2 regions of the Stenotrophomonas sp. DR822 genome follow, and region 2 is predicted to be linked to the other one. Evidence: predicted binding sites of a transcription regulator. Region 2 holds the regulator's gene; the other holds the start of a gene.
What was found. The regulator FliA, encoded in region 2, starts transcription of late flagellar genes. The targets are predictions, from matches to a motif close to TAAAGTTTNNCNNNCNNNGGCCGATAA.
Positions count from the first base shown of each region.

Region 1: the regulator FliA is predicted to act here: its motif matches at 2,434-2,460, upstream of K5K93_RS20335 (methyl-accepting chemotaxis protein).

Region 1 covers NZ_CP081826.1:3,301,405-3,307,059, forward strand. The annotation lists gene cml (CmlA/FloR family chloramphenicol efflux MFS transporter) at 1-6, shown strand, start outside; gene K5K93_RS20330 (hypothetical protein) at 94-294, shown strand; gene K5K93_RS15170 (VOC family protein) at 393-743, shown strand; gene K5K93_RS15175 (KGG domain-containing protein) at 847-1,149, opposite strand; gene K5K93_RS15180 (NAD(P)-dependent oxidoreductase) at 1,467-2,360, shown strand; gene K5K93_RS20335 (methyl-accepting chemotaxis protein) at 2,583-5,117, shown strand; gene K5K93_RS15190 (DUF2628 domain-containing protein) at 5,190-5,576, opposite strand.
Region 2 covers NZ_CP081826.1:627,289-632,943, reverse strand. The annotation lists gene K5K93_RS02940 (chemotaxis protein CheA) at 1-1,330, opposite strand, end outside; gene K5K93_RS02935 (protein phosphatase CheZ) at 1,333-1,938, opposite strand; gene cheY (chemotaxis response regulator CheY) at 1,938-2,330, opposite strand; gene K5K93_RS02925 (RNA polymerase sigma factor FliA) at 2,350-3,093, opposite strand; gene K5K93_RS02920 (P-loop NTPase) at 3,090-3,977, opposite strand; gene flhF (flagellar biosynthesis protein FlhF) at 3,964-5,583, opposite strand.

The DNA of each region.
Region 1 (5,655 bases), 1.8 Mb from region 2:
CGGTAACTACGCCCACGCTTTCACTTCCTCTCCCGCACACGCGGGTAGGGTGATGCGGCCTGGAGTCACCAGGCCTATCAGGGAGTGATATCGATGCGAGCCATCAGGAAAGTGATCGTTGCTGCAGTGTTTGCACTTGCGTGTACCGGTTCGGTGGCGGTGGCCGGTCCGGTCCAGCCGTGCGACTTCCCGTGCTGGAAGGCCTACCAGGCCTGCGTTTCCGGCGGCGGTGATGCCATGGAGTGCCAGTTCGAATACGATCGCTGTGTCATGGACAGGTGCGGCGCCGTCTGAGGCCTGCCTACCGTTCGCAATGGGGGCCCGTTCCAGGGGCCCCTTTTCACTTGGCCGCAGGCACGACGTCCGCGGTCCTGATCGTCTGGAGCCGCAACATGGCCGTCAAACGTGTCGTCGCCAACATCGCCAGTGCCGATCCTGCGCAGGCGGCCGCGTTCTACGGCGACATCCTCGGCATGGACATCGTGATGGACCACGGCTGGATCGTTACCTACGGTGGGCAGGGCGCTGCGCTGGCACAGCTCAGCGTTGCCAGCGAAGGCGGATCGGGTACGCCGGTGCCGGATCTTTCGATCGAGGTGGATGATCTGGACGCCGTGCTTGAACGCCTGCGACACGCGAACATTGCGCTTGAATATGGCCCGGCCGAAGAGCCATGGGGTGTACGTCGCTTCTACGTGCGCGACCCGTTCGGGCGCCTGTTGAACATCCTCGCCCACACCTAGCCAGCGCGCGCCGGCTCAGCGGCGCCTTCCACTGTGCTGACAGTGCTGAGTGCTGATCGACGTCGGCGGCACCGCCGGTACGCGGCGCAGTGACCGCAACACGTCAACGTTGTTGACCGCTGTCAGGTTTGTCGGGCATGTCCTGTTGTTGTTGTTGTTGTTGCTGGCGGCTGCTGGCGTGCCGCGCATGGCCGCCTTCACGGCCGATCATGGCCATGTGTTGGCGGTCCTGGCTGATCGCTTCACCGCCTTTCCGGCCCGCCACCCGGGCCTCGGCCGGGCTGAACTGGTGTGCATTGCCGGATGCGTGGGCAGCACGTCCCCCTTTGGCCGCGATCGCGCGCTGTTTGTCTTCGTCCATCGAGGCAAAGCCCCGATTGCTGTTGCCATTGCGTGAGTGGGTCATTACCGGTCTCCGGTGTGAACATGGGGCGCTGCCATCAGTGACGGTCCCATGTTGCACAGTGCAGGCTAAAGACAGGTCGAAGTGGGGTGTACGAGGCTCACATGGCCTGCGCACGCGTTTGACGACCGGTTACCGTGCAGGAAGTGCCGTGATCTGCAACCGGTCGTCACGGCAGTCCCAGCAGGGAAGAGCCCGAGCCGTCGGCCGGAAGTGGATGGCATGCAGAATGTCATCGTCTGCTATCGCCGACGCCATCGTGCATGCCTAGAATCAAGCCATCCCGGTAGGTCCCGGGCGCTGTCGAGTGAATGGATTCAATGAAGATTCTGTTGACCGGAAGTTCCGGGCGGATAGGACGGGCGATCTTCGGTGCGCTGGCCGCTGCCAATGAGGTGGTGGGGCTGGATCGCAGTCCGTTCGCCACCACGCGCGTCATTGCCGATGTCACCGATCGCCGGGCGCTGGAACGCGCCGTGCAGGGGGTCGACGCGGTGATCCACACCGCGGCCCTGCACGCCCCGCACGTGGGCCTGGTACCCGACGCGGTGTTCCAGCAGATCAACGTGGAGGCCACCACGAACCTGCTGCACCTGGCGCGCGAAGCCGGCGTGCAGCGCTTCGTGCTGACCAGTACCACGGCGTTGTACGGCCATGCCGTGGTGTCCGGCGGCTGCCGCTGGATCGACGAGGACACCGAGCCGCTGCCGCGCACGATCTACCACCGCACCAAGCTGCAGGCCGAGGCGGCTGCCGAAGCGGCGGCCAGTGCAACATTCACCGTGCGCGTGCTGCGGATGGCACGTTGCTTCCCCGAACCGCCTGACCGCATGGCGATGTTCCGCCTGCACCGTGGTATCGACGCGCGCGACGTGGCCAGCGCGCATGCCGCGCTGCTGCACGATGAGGGCGCGGCCTTCCAGCGTTACCTCGCCTGTGCACCGACGCCCTTCCGGCGCGAGGACTGCCTGCAGCTGGCCGCCGATCCGCGCCAGGTGCTGGCGCGCCGCGCACCGCAGCTGCTGGCCGAGTTCGAGCGCCGTGGCTGGCCACTGCCGCTCAGCATCGATCGGGTCTATGACAGCAGCCGGATGCGCGCAGCGCTGGGCTGGCAGCCCCGTTTCGGTCCGGAGGACGTGCTTCAGCAGTACGCCGCGGGCAGCATCGAGGTCCTGCCCCGTGCGGAGTGGATCCGCGACCGCGTCGCCGAATAGCACAGGCGAGCAGCACAGGCCTGGGTCGACGGCCGCAGCTGAGCGGGTTCAGGTTTTGTGCGTGCGGCGAGCCTCAACCTCGCCCGGCCATGGCCGCTAACCCGGTGCGCGCCTTCCCGCGCCGGGTTCCGATCCGGCGGGCAGGCGGCCCGCGCGACGGATCGCGCATCTGCGCGGTGCCCTGGTGGCACCGGTCGACCTGAACTGCCTGCGGATCCTCCCATGTCTTCTTCCCGTTCCGTCGCTGCCCGTCGCCCCGGCAGCATCGCCCACAAGCTGATGCTGGGCACCGCGGTGATCGCGTTGCTGTGCTTCGGCGCGACCGCGTTCCTGATCTATCACCAGGCCAGTTCGGCGCTGGTGTCGTCCTCGCGGCAGACCATGGCCAGCGAAGCCCGTGCCGAGGCGCGGCAGGTGGCTGCCGACCTGGGCACGGCCTTTGCCAGCAACGATGCTATGGTGGAAACCGTGCTGGCCCAGCGTGCGCGCGGTGATGCCCCTGATCGCGCCAGCCTGGCCAATGTCATCGGCGAGCAGCTGCACGCACACCCGGAATGGCTGGGCAAGAGCACCATGTGGGAGGCCAATGCCTTCGACGGCAAGGACGCCGACTTCGTCAACAGCGAGGCGCACGACGCCACCGGCCGCTACATGAGCTACTGGGCCTGGCAGGACGGCAAGCCGCAGCAGTCGACGATGACCGACTACACCGAGACGCCCAGCGGCTCGGGCAACTGGTACATGGTGCCCAGCCGCGACAAGCTGCCGCTGGTCAGCGAACCGTATGCCTACGACATCGGCGGCAAGCAGGTGCTGATGAGCACGCTGAGCACGCCGATCGTCGAGAACGGCACCTTCCTCGGTGTCTTCACCGTCGACTTCTCGCTGGACGCGCTGCAGAAGCACCTGGCCACGCTGACGCCGATGGGCGCCGGCCGCGTCGAACTGCTGTCGCCCAAGGGCGTGGTGCTGGCCTCGGCCGATGCTGCCGAGATCGGCAAGCCGCGTACCGATGCCGCCACCCTCGGCATGCTGGCGCAGATCGCCGCCGACAAGACCTACGAAGCGTTCGAGCCCGACGCTGCCGGCAACGTCCGCCTGTACGTGCCGCTGCAGGTCGGTGACGCGCCGCAGCGTTTCGCGCTGGGCGTGGTGGTGCCGCATTCGGTGATCATCGCGCAGGCCCGCGAGCTGCTGTGGATCATCCTGCTGGTGGGTGTGGTGGCTGCGCTGGTGCTCAGTGGTGGTGTCTACCTGCTGCTGCAGCGCCTGGCGGTGCGACCGCTGGCGCAGGCCGTGCGCATCGCCGGCGACGTGGCTGCGGGCAAGCTGGATACCGCCATGCCGGCGCTGGGCAACGACGAAGTGGGCCGCCTGCTGGACGCCATGCAGGGCATGCGTGGCCAGCTGCAGGCAGTGATGGCCGCACAGGCGGAGATGGCGCGCCGCCATGATGCCGGTGAAATCAGCTACCGCATGGATGCCTCGGTGTTCCCGGGCGAATATGGCCGCATGGTGGCCGACAGCAACCAGCTGGTGGCCGACAGCAATGCGGTCACCCAACGCCTGGTCGAGGTGATGCAGCGCTACGCGGTGGGTGACCTGAGCGTGGACATGGAGGCACTGCCGGGCGAAAAGGCGGTATTCACCGCTGCCATGGCAACCACCAAGACCAACCTGGCGGCGATCAACGAGCAGATCCAGCAGCTGGCCGCTGCGGCGGCGGCAGGCGATTTCGCCGTGCGTGGCGATGCCCAGCGCTTCGAGCATGACTTCCGCCGCATGGTGGAAACGCTCAACACCATGATGCAGGTCAGCGACCAGAACCTGGCTGCGCTGTCGACGCTGCTGCGCGCCATCGCCGCCGGTGACCTGAGTACACGGATGGAGGGTGACTTCCACGGCGTGTTCGCGGTGATGCGCGACGATGCCAACAGCACCGTGCAGCAGTTGACCCAGATCGTCGGCCAGATCCAGCAGTCCGCGGCCAGCATCCGCCTGGCCGCAGGCGAGATCGCGTCGGGCAACAGCGACCTGTCACGGCGTACCGAGCAGCAGGCGGCCAACCTGGAAGAGACCGCCGCGTCGATGGAGGAGCTGACCTCCACCGTGCGCCAGAACGCCGATCATGCCCTGCAGGCCAACAAGCTGGCGGCCTCGGCCGCAGGCGTTGCCAGCGAAGGCGGGCAGGTGGTCAGCCAGGTGGTGCAGACCATGGAGCAGATCGAGACCTCTTCGCAGCGCATCGCCGAGATCATCTCGGTGATCGATGGCATCGCTTTCCAGACCAACATCCTGGCATTGAACGCGGCCGTGGAAGCGGCGCGCGCCGGTGAACAGGGCCGTGGCTTTGCGGTGGTCGCCAGCGAAGTGCGCGCGCTGGCACAGCGCTCGGCGGGCGCGGCCAAGGAGATCAAGGAGCTGATCGACGCTTCGGTCGGCCATGTCGGCGCCGGCGCGCAGCTGGTGCACGGTGCGGGTCGCACGATGCAGGAGATCGTCGGCCAGGTCGGCCGGGTCAACGAGATCATGGCCGAAATTTCGGCCGCCTCGCGCGAGCAGTCGGCCGGTATCGAGCAGGTCAACCAGACCGTGGTGCAGATGGACGAGACCACCCAGCAGAATGCTGCGCTGGTGGAAGAAGCCACCGCTGCGGCGCGGGCGATGGAAGAACAGGCCGAGCAGCTGGCGGTGGCGGTGTCACGCTTCCGCCTGCAGGCCGACACCCGACCGGCTGCCGCGTTGCGCGCCGCCTGAGCCGGGGCATGAACGACGACGCCCGGCCAAGGCCGGGCGTCGATGTGCCGCTGCGCGAGTGGTGCGCTGGGCTTAGAACATGCCTTCGAAGGGGTTCCAGCTGGTGTTGCCCTTCAGCTGTTCCAGGTAGTAGCTGTAGTTGGTGCTCGAGGCGACCAGGAAGTTCATTGCGATGAACAGTGCGCGGGCCACGATGTCCGGCAGCACCAGGCTGACCGCGATCAGCACGATGTTGATGCCGATCACCACCAGCGCCTTGCGCCACATGCCCAGGATGAACAGATAGATCGCGCCGAAGAAGAAGGCGAAGAAGTTCAGGTTGATCTTCAGGCGGTCGCCGAAGGACAGCGCCTTCCAGGCCTGCTTGAAGCCGGGCTCCTTGGGAGCGCCGTGCTGCTGGAAGAAGTTGAAGCGGAACTGCCACTTCGGGCTGAAGCGGGTCAGGTCAACGGTGTTCATGTATAGGGACTTCCCTGTTAGGAAAACGTTTTCATGATAAGTGAGTCACATTCAGCAAACCAGCTTGGAGCGTCAAAAA
Region 2 (5,655 bases):
CGACGCCGCGGCCGGAAATGTCGGTGACCTGCTGCTTGGTCGAGAACCCCGGCAGGAACACCAGGTGCAGGCATTCCTCGCTGCTCAGGCGGGCGGCGGCTTCCGGATCGATCAGGCCCTTCTCGCGCGCCTTGGCGCGCAGTTTTTCCGGATCGATGCCGGCACCGTCGTCCTGCACTTCGATGCTGACGTAGTCGCCTTCCTGCTGTGCCGACAGGCGCACGTGGCCCATCCGCGGCTTGCCCTGCGCTTCGCGCAGGTCAGGCATTTCCACGCCATGGTCGATGGCGTTGCGGACCAGGTGCACCAGCGGGTCGGCCAGCGCTTCGACCAGGTTGCGGTCGAGCTCGGTTTCGGCGCCGATCAGTTCCAGGTCCACTTCCTTCTTCAGCGAACGCGCAACGTCGCGCGCCACCTTCGGGAAGCGCGAGAACACCTTGCCGACCGGCTGCATGCGGGTGCGCATCACCGCCGACTGCAGGCGTGCGGTGGCGATATCCAGCGTGGACACGGCGCGGTCCAGTTCTTCGTCGCGCAGGCGCGTGCGCAGCGTCTTCAACCGGTTTCGTGACAGCACCAGTTCGCCGATCAGGTTGACGATGGCGTCCAGGCGCTTGGTGTCCACGCGCACGGTGTGTTCGGCTTCGGCGACAGGCTTGTTGGGTGCGGGCTTGGCAGCGGGCGGGGCCGGCGAGGGCGCCGGTCGCGGTGCCGGTGCCGCAACAGCCGCTGCGGTGGTGTTGCTGCCCGGGGCGGCGCCGCCGTGCAGCTGGTCGAGCAATGCCTCGAACTCGTCCTCGCTGATCATGTCGTCGGCCTTCTTCGCCGCCGCCACGGTTGTCGGCGCCTTGCCGCCATGCAGCTGGTCGAGCAGGGCCTCGAATTCGTCGTCGGTGATCAGGTCGCCGCCGCCCGCACCCGGCGTCGCGGCCGCAGGCGCGGCAGCGCCGCCGCCATGCACGTCGAACTGGGCGACCAGTTCGGGCGGGGCAAAGCCCGGCTCGGTGCCCGAAGACACCGCGTCAAGCATCGATTGCAGGTAATCCAGTGACTGCTGGGCGGCATCGAAGTGATGCGCCTGCAGGACGGCCTGGCCGGCGCGTGCGGCGCCCAGCGCTTCCTCGGCGGCGTGGCACAGCTCGACCATTGCGGTGATGCCGAGGAAACCTGCGCCGCCCTTCAGCGTGTGGTAGCCGCGGAACACCGCGTTGAGCTGTTCATTGTCCTGCGGTGCCTGTTCCAGCGACACCAGCTGTTCGCCGAGGCGATCCAGGATCTCCTGGGCCTCGATGATGAAATCGGCAGTGATGTCGTCGGCTACTGCGCCCATGGTTACAGCCCCAGATCCGACAACAGGTCGTCGGCGTCGTTCTGCGAGACCGCATGGCGGTCCAGTCCCTTCAGTGCCGGCCCAGCCAGTTCCGGATCGGTGCGATGCTGTTCCGGCGGCAGGCCGAGCGCGCCGAAGCCTTCGTGCACGCGGCGGACGATGCCCACCACGCGACGGATGATCTGCCCGGTCAGGTCCTGGTAGCTCTGGGTCAGGGCGATCTCGGTGAGGTTGTGGCGGATGCGGTCGAGCTGTACGTCCTGGCCCGGCTGCAGGCCGTCGGCGCGCAGCTGTTCGGTCAGGCTGCGGCACTCTTCGGCCAGGTCCAGGGTGCGGTGGGTGGCCTGTTCGGTCATCGCCACCACGTGGTCCAGGCGCGCGCAGGCATCGTCCAGCTCGCCGGCTTCATCGGGCACGGTCGGCAGTTCGCCCAGCGCCTGGCCCAGCTCGCGGGCGAGCCGCGAAAGGCCGCTCATCATCGGCTGGGTGCGCAGCGCGACCAGGCCGTCGATGCGCTGGCGCCACGCCGCCTCGTCGCCGGATTCCAGTGCATCCAGTGCTTCCTGCAGGCGCAGGGCGAGGGCGCTCTTGTCGACCGTGGTATCCATCAAGCGCTGGCCGCCAGGCGTTCGAAGATCTTGCCGAGCTTCTCTTCCAGCGTCTGTGCGGTGAAGGGCTTGATGATGTAACCGTTCACGCCGTTCTGCGCCGCTTCGATGATCTGCTCGCGCTTGGCTTCGGCAGTCACCATCAGCACCGGCAGGGTCTTCAGCTTGGCATCGGCACGGATGGCCTTGAGCAGTTCGATGCCGGTCATCACCGGCATGTTCCAGTCGGTGACCACGAAGTCGAACGGCTGGCTCTGCAGCAGCGACAGCGCGGCATGCCCGTCCTCGGCTTCGGCGGTATTGGTGAAGCCCAGATCGCCCAGCAGGTTCTTGACGATACGACGCATGGTCGAGAAATCGTCGACGATCAGGATGCGCATGTTCTTGTTCAAAGCAGAGTTCCTTTGTTGATCAGCTCTCGAGGCCGGCGTCGGCCGCCTCGAAAATCTTCAGTCGGCCACGCAGGCGCAGGACCGCCTGGCCGTGGATCTGGCAGACCCGCGACTCGCTCACGCCGAGCACTGCGCCGATCTCTTTCAGGTTCAGTTCCTGCTCGTAGTAGAGCGACAGCACCAGCTGTTCGCGCTCGGGCAGGTGGCCGATGGCATTGCCCAGCTCGCGGCCGAATTCACCGCGCTCCAACACCTGCTGCGGGGTCGGGCCGCCCTGGGCGACGGTGTCCAGCTCGCCCTGGTCTTCAATGCGCGACTCCAGGCTCAGTACCTGGCCGCGCGAGGCGTCCTCCATCAGGCGCAGGTACTCGGGCAGCGGCATCTCCATCGCGGCGGCCACTTCGGTGGCACTGGCGGCGCGGCCGGTGCTCTGCTCCAGGCGGCGGATGGTGGCCGCAGCGTCACGCGCACGGCGGTGTACCGAACGCGGTACCCAGTCGCCACGTCGGATTTCATCGATCATCGAGCCGCGGATGCGGATCGAGGCGTAGGTCTCGAACGAGGCACCCTGGTCGGCGTCGTAGCTGCGCGAGGCTTCGATCAGGCCCATCATGCCGGCCTGGATCAGGTCGTCCACCTCAACGCTGGCCGGCAGGCGTGCGGCCAGATGGTGGGCGATGCGCCGCACCAGGTCCGAGTGCTGGGCGATGACCTCGTTGGCCGCCGTGCGCTGGACCTCTCTGTACTGGGCGGCGCCTTTCATGCGGCCACCCCGCGCTGCTTGATGATGCGTTCGAGGAAGAACTCGACGCCCCCGCGCGGCTCGGTCGGTGCCTGCCAGCGGGCGGTGCGGCGGGCGATCTCGGTGATCGCCAGTGCCGACGGGCTGGACGGATAGGCCTTCACCACCGGCTGCTGGCGCTGCACCGACAGGCGCAGCCAGTCGTCCTGCGGCACGCAGCCGAGGTAGTTCAGCGAGACATCGGCGAGGAATTTCTCGCAGACGCGGGTCAGCTTCTCGTACAGCACGCGGCCTTCGTTGGGGTCGCGCACCATGTTGGCCACCACCTGGATGCGGTCCACGCCACGTTCGCGTGACAGCACCTTGATCAGCGCATAGGCGTCGGTGATCGAGGCCGGTTCATCACAGACCACCACCACGGTGTCCTGCGCGGCCTGGCAGAAGGTCAGCACGCCGTCGGTGATGCCGGCGGCGGTGTCCACCACCATGATGTCCAGCTCGCGCTCCAGTTCGGAGAACACGTTGACCAGGCCGACATGCTCGGCCGGGGCCAGCTCGGCCATGTGCCGGCGGCCGGACGCGGCCGGTACCACCAGCACGCCGTTCGGGCCTTCGATGATCACGTCATCCAGGCTGCAGCGGCCAGCGACCAGGTCGGCCAAGGTGTTGGTGGGGCTCAGGCCCAGGATCACGTCGATGTTGGCCAGGCCCAGGTCGGCGTCCAGCAACAGGGTGCGTTTGCCCATTCCCGCAAGCGCCACGGCCAGGTTGGCCGATACGTTGGTCTTGCCGACGCCGCCCTTGCCGCCGGTCACGGCAATCGTGCGCACAGGGCCCAGCGGCTCGCTGCGGGTCGCCGTCAGCGGGAAGGTGGTGGTCAGCTTGGCGTACTCACGCGACGGCATGGTTCAACTCCGGGTTGCAGGGCATATCGGCCGCGCGGCGCAAATCTTCAAGGCGAAGTACAAGATTGGCTGCACTGGCCCGGTGCAGGTCGTCCGGGACGTCCTGGCCATCGGTCACCCAGGTGATCGGCAGCTTGTGGTCCACCGCCACCGACAGGGCGTTGCCGAAGCGGCCGGTCTCGTCCAGCTTGCTCAGCACCAGGCCCTGCAGGTTGGCCGCGCCGAAGCGGCGGACCACCTCGTCCATGTCGCCGAAGCTGGTGTTGGCCGGCAGTACCAGCAGGGTGCGGACCTGGCGGGCGGCGCGCAGCCACTGCAGCTGGGCGGCCAGCGCACGGTCGCGCGGGCCCAGGCCAGCGGTGTCGATCAGCACCAGCTTGTAGTCCTTCAGGCGTTCCAGCAGCTGGTCCAGGTCGGTACCGCTGTTGGCCTCGTGCACGGCGATGCCGAGCTGGCGGCCGTAGCCGTACAGCTGTTCGCGGGCGCCGATGCGCATCGTATCGGTGGTGACCAGGGCGACGTCGCGGGCGGCATGGGCTTCGGCGAAGCGCGAGGCCAGCTTGGCGATGGTGGTGGTCTTGCCGGCGCCGGTCGGGCCGACCAGGGCGATCACGCCGCCCTCCTCCATCGGATCGACCGGGGCGATCGGCAGCTTGCGCGAGATAAGCCCCAGCATCAGGCCGCGGCCGCGATGCGCTTCGGTTTCCAGCGGGATCTGCATGGCCACGTCGCGGGCGATGCCGGCATCGAAGCCGTACTCGTCCATCAGGTCCAGTGCCGTAGCGCGCACCGGACTACCGCGCAGGCGCTCGTCGGTGAAGCGGTTCATCTCGCGCTCGATCACCTGGCGCATGCCGGCCACTTCCTGGCGCAGGTGGCGGATCTCGGCGTCATCGGCGACCAGGGTCAGCGCGGGTGCTGGCGCCAGCGCCGGCATCGGTGCCGGTGCAGCCTCGGTCGGCTGCACGGCAACCGGCGCGCGTGAGGCTTCGTCTTCGGGGGCCGTGGTGGCCTGCAGTGCAACCGGCAACGGCGGCGGCGTCACTGCCGGCATCTGCGCGCTGTCTTCCAGCGGCGGGTCGATCTGGAAGCGGGCGCGGTTCACCGGCGCGGCTGCCGCAGGCGAGGGCGCCACGATGGCGTCGGCAAACGGGGCGAAGATCTGTTCCGGCAGCGTCGCTTCATTGACGGCGGCACGCGCCAGGGTGGAGGCGAAGCCGGTGCTGCCACGCGTCGGCACGATCTCGTCGGCGCTGTCCAGGGTGCGGCCGGTAGCGCCGACGGCGGCGCGGGCCAGAGCGGCGACGGCCGAGGTGGTGGCGGCCACCGGCTCCGGTGCCGGGGTGCCGCTGCGACGGCGGGTGACCGCGGCGATCACTGCGTCGGCGGCGCTGCGCGGCTTCGGCGCGGGCGGCGGTGCCACGTCGCGGCGCGACGCTTCCAGGGCGCGCTGCACGGCGCTCTCATCGTAGTTGGCGGCGGCCACGATCTCGATGCCTTCCTCGATCCGGCGGTTGGACAGGATCACGGCATCAGGACCATGTTCCTTGCGCACCAGGTTCATGGCCGAGCGCATGTCGGCGGCGACGAATCGTTTGATTTTCATGCTGTGGTCACGGGACGAAGTCGGCGGAGTGGCGGTCGGAGAACGCGGATGGTCGGTGGTCTGCACGGTTCG